2 regions of the Streptomyces sp. NPDC055140 genome follow, and region 1 is predicted to be linked to the other one. Evidence: riboswitches for the same ligand, from Rfam matches in the RefSeq annotation. Region 1 holds a riboswitch; the other holds the start of a gene.
What was found. A riboswitch is a leader RNA that binds a small molecule or an ion and turns the genes downstream of it on or off. The one in region 1 is predicted to bind S-adenosylmethionine.
Positions count from the first base shown of each region.

Region 2: another riboswitch for S-adenosylmethionine. It lies ahead of ACWFR4_RS02035 (aminotransferase class V-fold PLP-dependent enzyme); the one in region 1 lies ahead of thrC (threonine synthase).

Region 1 covers NZ_JBSGTG010000008.1:152,848-157,111, reverse strand. The annotation lists gene ACWFR4_RS17830 (cold-shock protein) at 68-271, opposite strand; gene ACWFR4_RS17825 (MoaD/ThiS family protein) at 723-998, opposite strand; gene thrC (threonine synthase) at 1,046-2,332, opposite strand; SAM riboswitch class I at 2,350-2,481, opposite strand; gene ACWFR4_RS17815 (glucosyl-3-phosphoglycerate synthase) at 2,662-3,609, shown strand; gene ACWFR4_RS17810 (hypothetical protein) at 3,647-4,264, shown strand, end outside.
Region 2 covers NZ_JBSGTG010000001.1:427,582-431,845, forward strand. The annotation lists gene ACWFR4_RS02025 (rhomboid family intramembrane serine protease) at 1-443, shown strand, start outside; gene ACWFR4_RS02030 (Lrp/AsnC family transcriptional regulator) at 484-765, shown strand; gene ACWFR4_RS02035 (aminotransferase class V-fold PLP-dependent enzyme) at 835-2,196, opposite strand; SAM riboswitch class IV at 2,363-2,479, opposite strand; gene trpD (anthranilate phosphoribosyltransferase) at 2,593-3,657, opposite strand; gene qcrB (cytochrome bc1 complex cytochrome b subunit) at 3,786-4,264, opposite strand, start outside.

The DNA.
Region 1 (4,264 bases):
AGGCCCGCACCCCTCGCGGGGTACGGGCCTCTCGGCGTGAGTGTGTCGGTGGCCGATCGCGCCGAGATCAGACGGCGAGCTTGACCATGTCCGCCTGCGGACCCTTCTGGCCCTGCGAGATCTCGAATTCGACTCGCTGACCCTCTTCAAGGGTGCGGTATCCGTCCATCTGGATGGCGCTGTAGTGGACGAATACATCCGCACCACCGTCGACCGCGATGAAGCCGTACCCCTTCTCCGCGTTGAACCACTTGACGGTGCCCTGAGCCATGACTAACTCCCCTATTACTGGCCCTTGCACAGGCCCGCACTTCGCGGACCCGGGTCAGACCTCACGCCCCATTGGTTGGAGGTGTGCGCCGGAACGCGTCGACCGCGGCTGAATGTATCTGCCCAACTGCCCTCTGCAACAGGTCAATCGGACGAGAATTCTGGGCGCGGCAGAGCGGTAATAAGCGGCGCAGTCACTGGATTCCGGGGCAACTCGGGCCCGACAAATGCCACGAACACCCGATAAGGGCTGGGCACTTTGGCTGCTTCTTGTCGGACGGCGGCCGACTTCATATATGCGCTAGGCACAGGCGCGAAGCTCGCTTCCCAACTCTACCGCGCTCAACCATGCAGAATTGCCCCCTCCGTTTCTCTCGCGGAGGGGGCAATTCAGGTGACTCTGTGTGGCCTTGCAAGGCCGGGCGATCAGCCGCCGGCACTGTGCCCGATGGTCAGCCTCCGGCGACGGCCGGGATGATCGAGACGCCCGCGCCTTCCGGCGTCGCCGTCTCCAGGCCCTGCTCGAAGCGAACGTCGTCGTCGTTGACGTACACGTTCACGAAGCGGCGCAGCTTGCCCTGGTCGTCCAGGACGCGGGCCGCGATGCCCGTGTGGTTCTTCTCCAGGTCGGCGATCACCTCGGAGAGGGTCGCGCCCTCGGCGGCGACCTCGGCCTTGCCGCCGGTGTAGGTGCGCAGGATGGTGGGGATGCGGACGTTGACGCTCATGGGGGCTGCAGCCTTTCCGTGCGGGGGTCGCGGGAGTGCGCGGGTCTTCAGTGGGCGAGGCCCGCGTCGCGGAACGCGTCCAGGCTCGGGCGGATGGTGGCGGTCGCCTGGGACGTCTCGGCGACCGCGTCGAGGGTCTTGAGGCCGTCGCCGGTGTTGAGGACGACGGTGGTGAGCGTCGGGTCGATCAGGCCGGCCTCGATCAGCTTCTTCGTCACGCCGACCGTCACACCGCCCGCGGTCTCCGCGAAGATGCCCTCGGTCTGCGCCAGGAGCTTGATCGCCTCGACGACCTGCTCGTCGTTGACGTCCTCCACGGCGCCGCCGGTGCGGCGGGCGATGTCGAGGACGTACGGGCCGTCGGCCGGGTTGCCGATGGCCAGGGACTTGGCGATCGTGTTCGGCTTCTGCGGCCGCACGACGTCGTGACCGCCCTTGTAGGCGACGGACACCGGCGAGCAGCCCTCGGCCTGGGCGCCGAAGAGCTTGTACGGCTTGTCCTCGACGAGGCCGAGCTTGATCAGCTCCTGGAGGCCCTTGTCGATCTTCGTGAACTGGGAGCCGGACGCGATCGGGATGACCAGCTGGTCCGGGAGCCGCCAGCCGAGCTGCTCGCAGATCTCGTACGCAAGCGTCTTGGAGCCCTCGCCGTAATACGGGCGCAGGTTGACGTTGACGAAGCCCCAGCCCTCGCCGAGCGGGTCGCCGATGAGCTCGGAGCAGAAGCGGTTGACATCGTCGTAGTTGCCCTCGATGCCGACGAGTTCGCCGCCGTAGACCGCGGCCATGACGACCTTGCCCTGCTCCAGGTCGTGCGGGATGAACACGCAGGAGCGGAAGCCGGCGCGGGCCGCGGCGGCGCCGACGGCGCCGGCGAGGTTGCCGGTGGAGGAGCAGGACAGGGTGGTGAAGCCGAAGGCGCGGGCGGCCTCGATGGCCTGGGCGACGACGCGGTCCTTGAAGGAGTGCGTGGGGTTGCCGGAGTCGTCCTTGACGAACAACTTGCCCTGCTCGACGCCGAGTTCACGGGCGAGGTTGTCGGCCTTGACGAGCTTGGTCCAGCCGGGGTTCAGGTTCGGCTTCTCGGCGACGTCGGCCGGGACGGGCAGGAGAGGGGCGTAGCGCCAGATGTTGGCGGGGCCGGCCTCGATCTCCTTGCGCAGCGACTCGGGGTCGCCGACCGGGAGGTCGTAGGAGACTTCGAGCGGCCCGAAACACTCGGCACAGGCGAAGATCGGTCCGAGCGGGAAGCTGGTGCCGCACTCGCGGCAGGAAAGCGCCGAGGCGGGTCCGAGATCAACAGAAGTGGTGGTGGCGACAGTCTGCGCAGCCATGATGGCGAGGCCCTTTCTCCTCATCTTCCTCGCGGCGCATCTCGCCACGAGACGGAATTGGCACCTTCCCCACCTGGACCTCGACAAGGTCGGCGGGAGGGTTGCCGGGACTTCAACGGGCCGTATCCCTCTGTCCCTCTGGATGAGCGCTATTCGGTTGTTGAGCTGGCACTTGATCACTCAAGCGCGGCGGCGACCCCGACATGCGATGGTCACCGGCGTTGTTCAAGACTGTAACCGAAGGCCTGGACGCTTGAGATAGTCGTCCGAACCGCGAGATGGATCACAGTTCGTGATCAGACAGTTCAGACAGTGAGGAGCCGCGCACCGTGCTGGAAGAAGTTGAGCGCTGGCTGAGCAGGCGTTCCTGGTCGGTGTCGGACCGCCCGCTCCCTCAGCTGATCGCCGCGAAGCGCGCATCGGGCACCTCGGTGAGCGTGGTACTGCCCGCGCTGAACGAGGAGGAGACGGTCGGCGAGATCGTCGCCGAGATCCGGCGCGCCCTGATGACGGAGCGGGTGCCGCTGGTCGACGAGTTGGTGGTGATCGACTCGGGCTCGACGGACCGTACGGCCGAGGTCGCGCGGGCCGCCGGGGCGCGCGTCGTGCACCGGGACTCGATCCTGCCGAGGATCCCGGCCGTGCCCGGCAAGGGCGAGGTGCTGTGGCGCTCGCTGCTCGTGACGGGCGGCGACATCGTCTGTTTCGTCGACGCGGACCTGAAGGAGTTCTCCGCGGACTTCGTCTCGGGGATCGTGGGCCCGCTGCTCACGGATCCCGGCGTGGACTTCGTGAAGGCGATGTACGACCGCCCGCTCGGGTCCGCCGCGGGCCAGGGGGGCCGGGTCACGGAGCTGGTGGCGCGCCCGGTCCTCAATCTGCACTGGCCGCTGCTTGCGGGGTTCGTGCAGCCGCTCGGCGGCGAGTACGCGGCCCGCAGATCGCTCCTGGAGCGCCTGCCGTTCCCCGTCGGTTATGGAGTTGAGCTCGGTCTTCTCGTCGACGCGCTGCACACGGTGGGCCTGGACGCGCTCGGGCAGGTCGACGTCGGGGTGCGCAAGCACCGGCACCAGGACGGGCAGGCGCTCGGGCGGATGGCCGCGGCGATCTACCGCACCGCGCAGCTGCGGCTCGCACGTGGGCACCTCGTGCGTCCGGTGCTCACCCAGTTCGAGCGCGGGGAACAGGGATTCGAGCCGCGCACGCACGACGTGGACACCGAGGAACGCCCTCCGATGACCGAAATCACCGAGTACGCGGAGCGCCGCGTGGCGTAGCCGAGGGCAATCGTATGTTTTGCCTACATTGCCCTTTATGTGGCTCAGACAAGTTTCGGGTGAGCGACGGCTGCGCGCAGCCGCGACCCGCACCGCCGGGGCGCTCGTCGCCACGGCCACCGCACTGACGGCGCTCGGCGCCGCGGCCCCCGTCCCGGCGGACGTGGTCGCGCCGTTCACCAAGCGCTACGACGAATCGCTGTACGGCGACTTCGTGACCATCGGCAACACGGTCAAGATCGAGAAGCCGCAGCCCCCGGCGCCGCCCGCCCTGCGCATCACGAACGTCCCGGAGCGGCCCGCCGTGCCGCCGTGCGAGGAGACCGGGAACACCGTCACGATCACCGACTTCTCGGCCAGGAAGCGCACCGGCGCCACCGTCGAGTGGCCCGTGACGGCGGGCTCTGCCCCGGTCGCCTCCGCCGGGAGCGTCACGAAGCGGGGGTCCGTGTACGTCTGGAAGGGTGACGTCGCGGCCCACGGCAAGGTCGTCATCACGCAACGCGTGAAGGCGTCCTGCACGGCGGGCGAGGCCACCGTGATCACCGTGACGGCCGTCGTGCCGCGCACCAACTGCCCGAAGGCCCGGCACGGCGGGGGCGACCCGTGCACGTCGGTCGTCACCGCCAGACGGGAGCAGGCCCGCCCGGCCCCA
Region 2 (4,264 bases), on a different contig from region 1:
TCTTCGGCGCGATGGTCGAAGAACGTATGGGCCACCTCCAGTTCGCGCTCTTCTACCTGCTCTCCGGCTGCGTGGCGCTGCTCGGCTACGCGATCGCGCACGCGGGCTCCGGGCAGACCCTGGTGGGCGCCTCAGGGGCGATCTCCGCGGTGCTCGGGGCGTTTCTGTATCTCTTCCCCGGGGCGCGCGTGACGAGCCTGTTCCCGTTCCTGTTCTTCCTGCCGCTGCGGTTTCCCGCGTGGGTGGTGCTGCCGTTCTGGGTGGCGCTCCAGTGGGCCGCGGCGGGCCAGGGCAGCCGGGGGCCCGGGGTGGCGTACCTGGCGCACCTGGTCGGGTTCTCCGTCGGGTTCCTCTACGCCTGGGTGCGCTACAGAGGAAAAAGGAGGGGTGCGCAGAGCGCTTCTGCGCAAGGGCGGGGGCGGGAGACGGGAGGGCTAGAGTGAAAGCAGCCCCAGCCACGGCCACCGAGGGAGACAGCCAGCCGTGATCACCGCGATCGTGCTCATCAAGACCAGCGTGGACCGGATCCCCGAGATCGCCGAGTCGATCGCCGCCCTCGACAGCGTCAGCGAGGTCTTCTCCGTGACCGGTACGTACGACCTGATCGCCATGGTGCGCGTCGCGCGCCACGACGACCTGGCGGACGTCATCCCCGGGAAGATCAGCAAGATCCCGGGCGTGGAGGCGACGGACACGCACGTCGCGTTCCGCACGTACTCGCAGCACGACCTGGAGGCGGCGTTCGCGATCGGGCTCGACTCCTGATCCTGTCCGCTTGACGACCGAAGGCCGCCCCGAGGGGCGGCCTTCGTCATGTCCGGTGCGGTGCGCGGATCACACCGCGGGGACGCAACGCCCGTCCTCCGTGCGGTAGTTCCAGCGCGCGCCGTCGCGGACCAGCTCGGTGACGGCGCGGACGAAGCGCTCGACGTGCTCGTCCGGGGTGCCGGCGCCGAAGCTGACACGGATCGCGTTGAGGGACTTCTCGCCGGGCGCGGCCTCGGGCGCCCCGCACTCCCCCTGCGACTGCGGGTCGCTGCCCAGCAGGGTGCGCACGAGCGGGTGGGCGCAGAAGAGGCCGTCGCGCACGCCGATGCCGTACTCGGCGGAGAGCGCGGCCGCGAAGTGCGAGCTGTTCCAGCCGTCGACGACGAAGGAGATGACGCCGACGCGCGGGGCGTCGTCGCCGAACAACGAGAGCACCTTGACCTCGGGCACGGCGGCGAGACCGTCACGGACCTTGCCGATCAGGTACTGCTCACGGGCGACGAGCGAGTCGAAGCCCGCCTCGGTGAGGGCCTTGCAGGCGGAGGCGATGGAGTAGACGCCGATGACGTTCGGCGAACCGGCCTCGTGGCGGGCAGCGCTGTCGTGCCACTCGACATCCACACCGCCGTCGGCGCGCCGCGCGACCTTGCGGGAGGCGCCGCCGCCGGCAAGGTAGGGCTCGGATGCCTGGAGCCAGTCGGCGCGGCCGGCGAGGACGCCGGAGCCGAAGGGGGCGTACAGCTTGTGCCCGGAGAAGGCGATCCAGTCGACGTCGAGGTCCTGGATGTCGACGGGGTGGTGCGGGGCCAGCTGCGCGGCGTCGAGGACGACACGGGCGCCATGGGCATGGGCAGCGGCGGCGAGTTCACGGACGGGCCACAGCTCGCCGGTGACGTTCGAGGCGCCCGTGACGCACACCAGGGCGGGCCCGTAGGGGTCGCGGTCGGCGAGGGCGCTCTCCAGGGTCTGGACGGCCTCGCCGGGCGTGCGCGGCGCGTTCAGGTACGTCACGCGGGCGTCGCGCCACGGCAGGAGCGAGGCGTGGTGCTCGGTCTCGAAGACGAAGACCTCGCAGTCGGCGGGGAGCACGGCGGCGAGCAGGTTCAGCGAGTCGGTGGTCGACCGGGTGAAGATCACCTGGTCGTCCGCGCGGCAGCCGAGGAACTCGGCGACGGTCACGCGGGAGTTCTCGAAGAGGTCGGTCGACAGCTGCGACAGGTACCCGGCGCCGCGGTGCACGCTGCCGTAGTAAGGCGCGTAGGCCGCCACGTCGTCCCAGACCCGCTGGAGCGCCGGGGCGCTGGCCGCGTAGTCGAGGGCCGCGTAGGTGACCTCGCCACCGGTGACGAGCGGAACGGTGACATCCCGGCCGAGAACCGGCAGAGGGGTACAAAGCGACTGGTCGGCGGCAACGGTGGAGACAGACATGGCGAACTCCCGTGAGAGGTAAGCGAATTGACCGCGCCGGAGCCGATGGCTCGACGGCGCAGCCGAAAAAGAAAAGGGGTGTGCGGAGGTGGGGCGGAGATGCCCTATCGCATTCGCTTGCTCACGAGACTGCTCCCTTGAGGACCAGGACCCCAGGGTGTGCAGGGGTCCGCGCTTGCAGAGCACCTTGCTGTGCACTGCCTGGTCTTCACCCGGGGCACCCCGCCACGGACGGAGGGTTGCCGGACAGCGAGCCGGGGCCTAATCGCTGTCACTCATGACCTGCCGAGAAGTATGCCAGCTGATCGCTTCATCGCAACAGCGTGTCCGCATCCCGGACGGAGAGTGGTGGGGAGGCACCGGCCGGCGCCTCCCCACCTTGTCTTCCTTACGCGCTCACGCGTTGCTGGCCGCCACCCAGCGCTCCAGCGTCCGCTTCGCCGAGCCCGAGTCGATCGACTCGGCGGCACGTGCCATACCGGTCCGGATCTGGTCGGTCAGGGGGCCGTCGCCGGGCGTGAGAGCGACGAGCGCCGCCGCCGAGTTGAGGAGGACCGCGTCCCGCACAGGGCCCCTCTCACCGTCCAGGAGACGGCGGGCGACCTCCGCGTTGTAGGACGCGTCGGCGCCCCGCAGCGCGGACACCGGCACCAGATCGATGCCGACGTCCCGCGGGTCGAAGGTCTCCTCGCGCACGGCGCCGTCACGGACCACCCAGATCCGCGAGGTCGCCGTCGTCGTCAGCTCGTCCAGGCCGTCGTCGCCGCGGAAGACGAGGGACGAGTGGCCACGCTCGGCGAAGACGCCGGCCACGATGGGCGCCATCCGCGCGTCGGCGACCCCGACGGCCTGGGCCCGCACCTTGGCCGGGTTGGTCAGGGGACCGAGGAAGTTGAACGTCGTGCGGATGCCCAGCTGGCCGCGCGCCGCCGCCACGTGCCGCAGCGCGGGGTGGAACTTCACGGCGAAGCAGAACGTGATCCCGGCCTCCTCCGCGACCTCGGCCACCCGCTTCGGCGTGAGCTCCAGGTTCACGCCGAGCTTCTCCAGGACGTCCGAGGCGCCGGAAGACGACGAGGCGGCGCGGTTGCCGTGCTTGACGACCTTGGCGCCCGTGCCCGCGATGACGATCGCCGACATCGTGGAGATGTTGACCGTCTTGGCGCCGTCGCCGCCCGTGCCGACGATGTCGACCGTGTCGCCCGGGACCTCGATCACGTTCGCGTGCTCGTACATGGCCCGTACGAGGCCGGAGATCTCCTCCACGGTCTCGCCCTTGGCGCGCATGGCCACCGCGAACCCTGCGATCTGCGCGTCCGTGGCCTCGCCCCGCATGATGCGGTCCATGGCCCAGGCCGTGTCGTCAGCGCTCTGGTCGCGCCCTTCCAGGAGGCCGTTCAGGATCTGGGGCCAGGAACGGCCCGCCGCGGTGTTGCCTCCTGCGGGGGTCACAGCATTCATCTGCCGCTCCTGGTTTTTCGTGTGTATGGGAACAAGGCCACCCTATCCACCCCTGAGAGCGGCAAAGAGCCCCGTCCAGTGCCTGGACGGGGCTCTCAACGTGGCGACCATGGGGTCAGGTCAGGTGATCAGTGGTGGCCGTGGCCGCTGGTGATCTCCTTGTACTCCTCGACAGTCGGCTTCGGGATCTGGCTCTCCTCGCCGTACATCCCCTCGGAGAGCTTGGCCCGCAGCTTCTCCGTACCGGACACCTTGCGCTCCACACCGTTCTCGTCGACCGTCGGGCCGATCTCGAGCGGCGCGTACTGCTCGTGCGCGGTGAGGGTGTGCAGGGCGTCGGAACCGAGCGGCTGGTGGACCTCGATGAACTCACCGTGCGGCAGGCGCTTGATGATGCCGGACTCGCGTCCGTGCAGCACCTTGTCCTTGTCGCGGCGCTGGAGGCCGAGGCAGATCCGCTTGGTGGCGACGAAGACCAGCACGGGCACGATGAAGAACCCGATGCGCACGAACCAGGTGATCGCGTTGATCGACAGGTGGAAGTGCGTGGCCCAGAGGTCGTTACCGCCACCGACGAGCAGGACGAAGTACCAGCTGATCCAGGCGG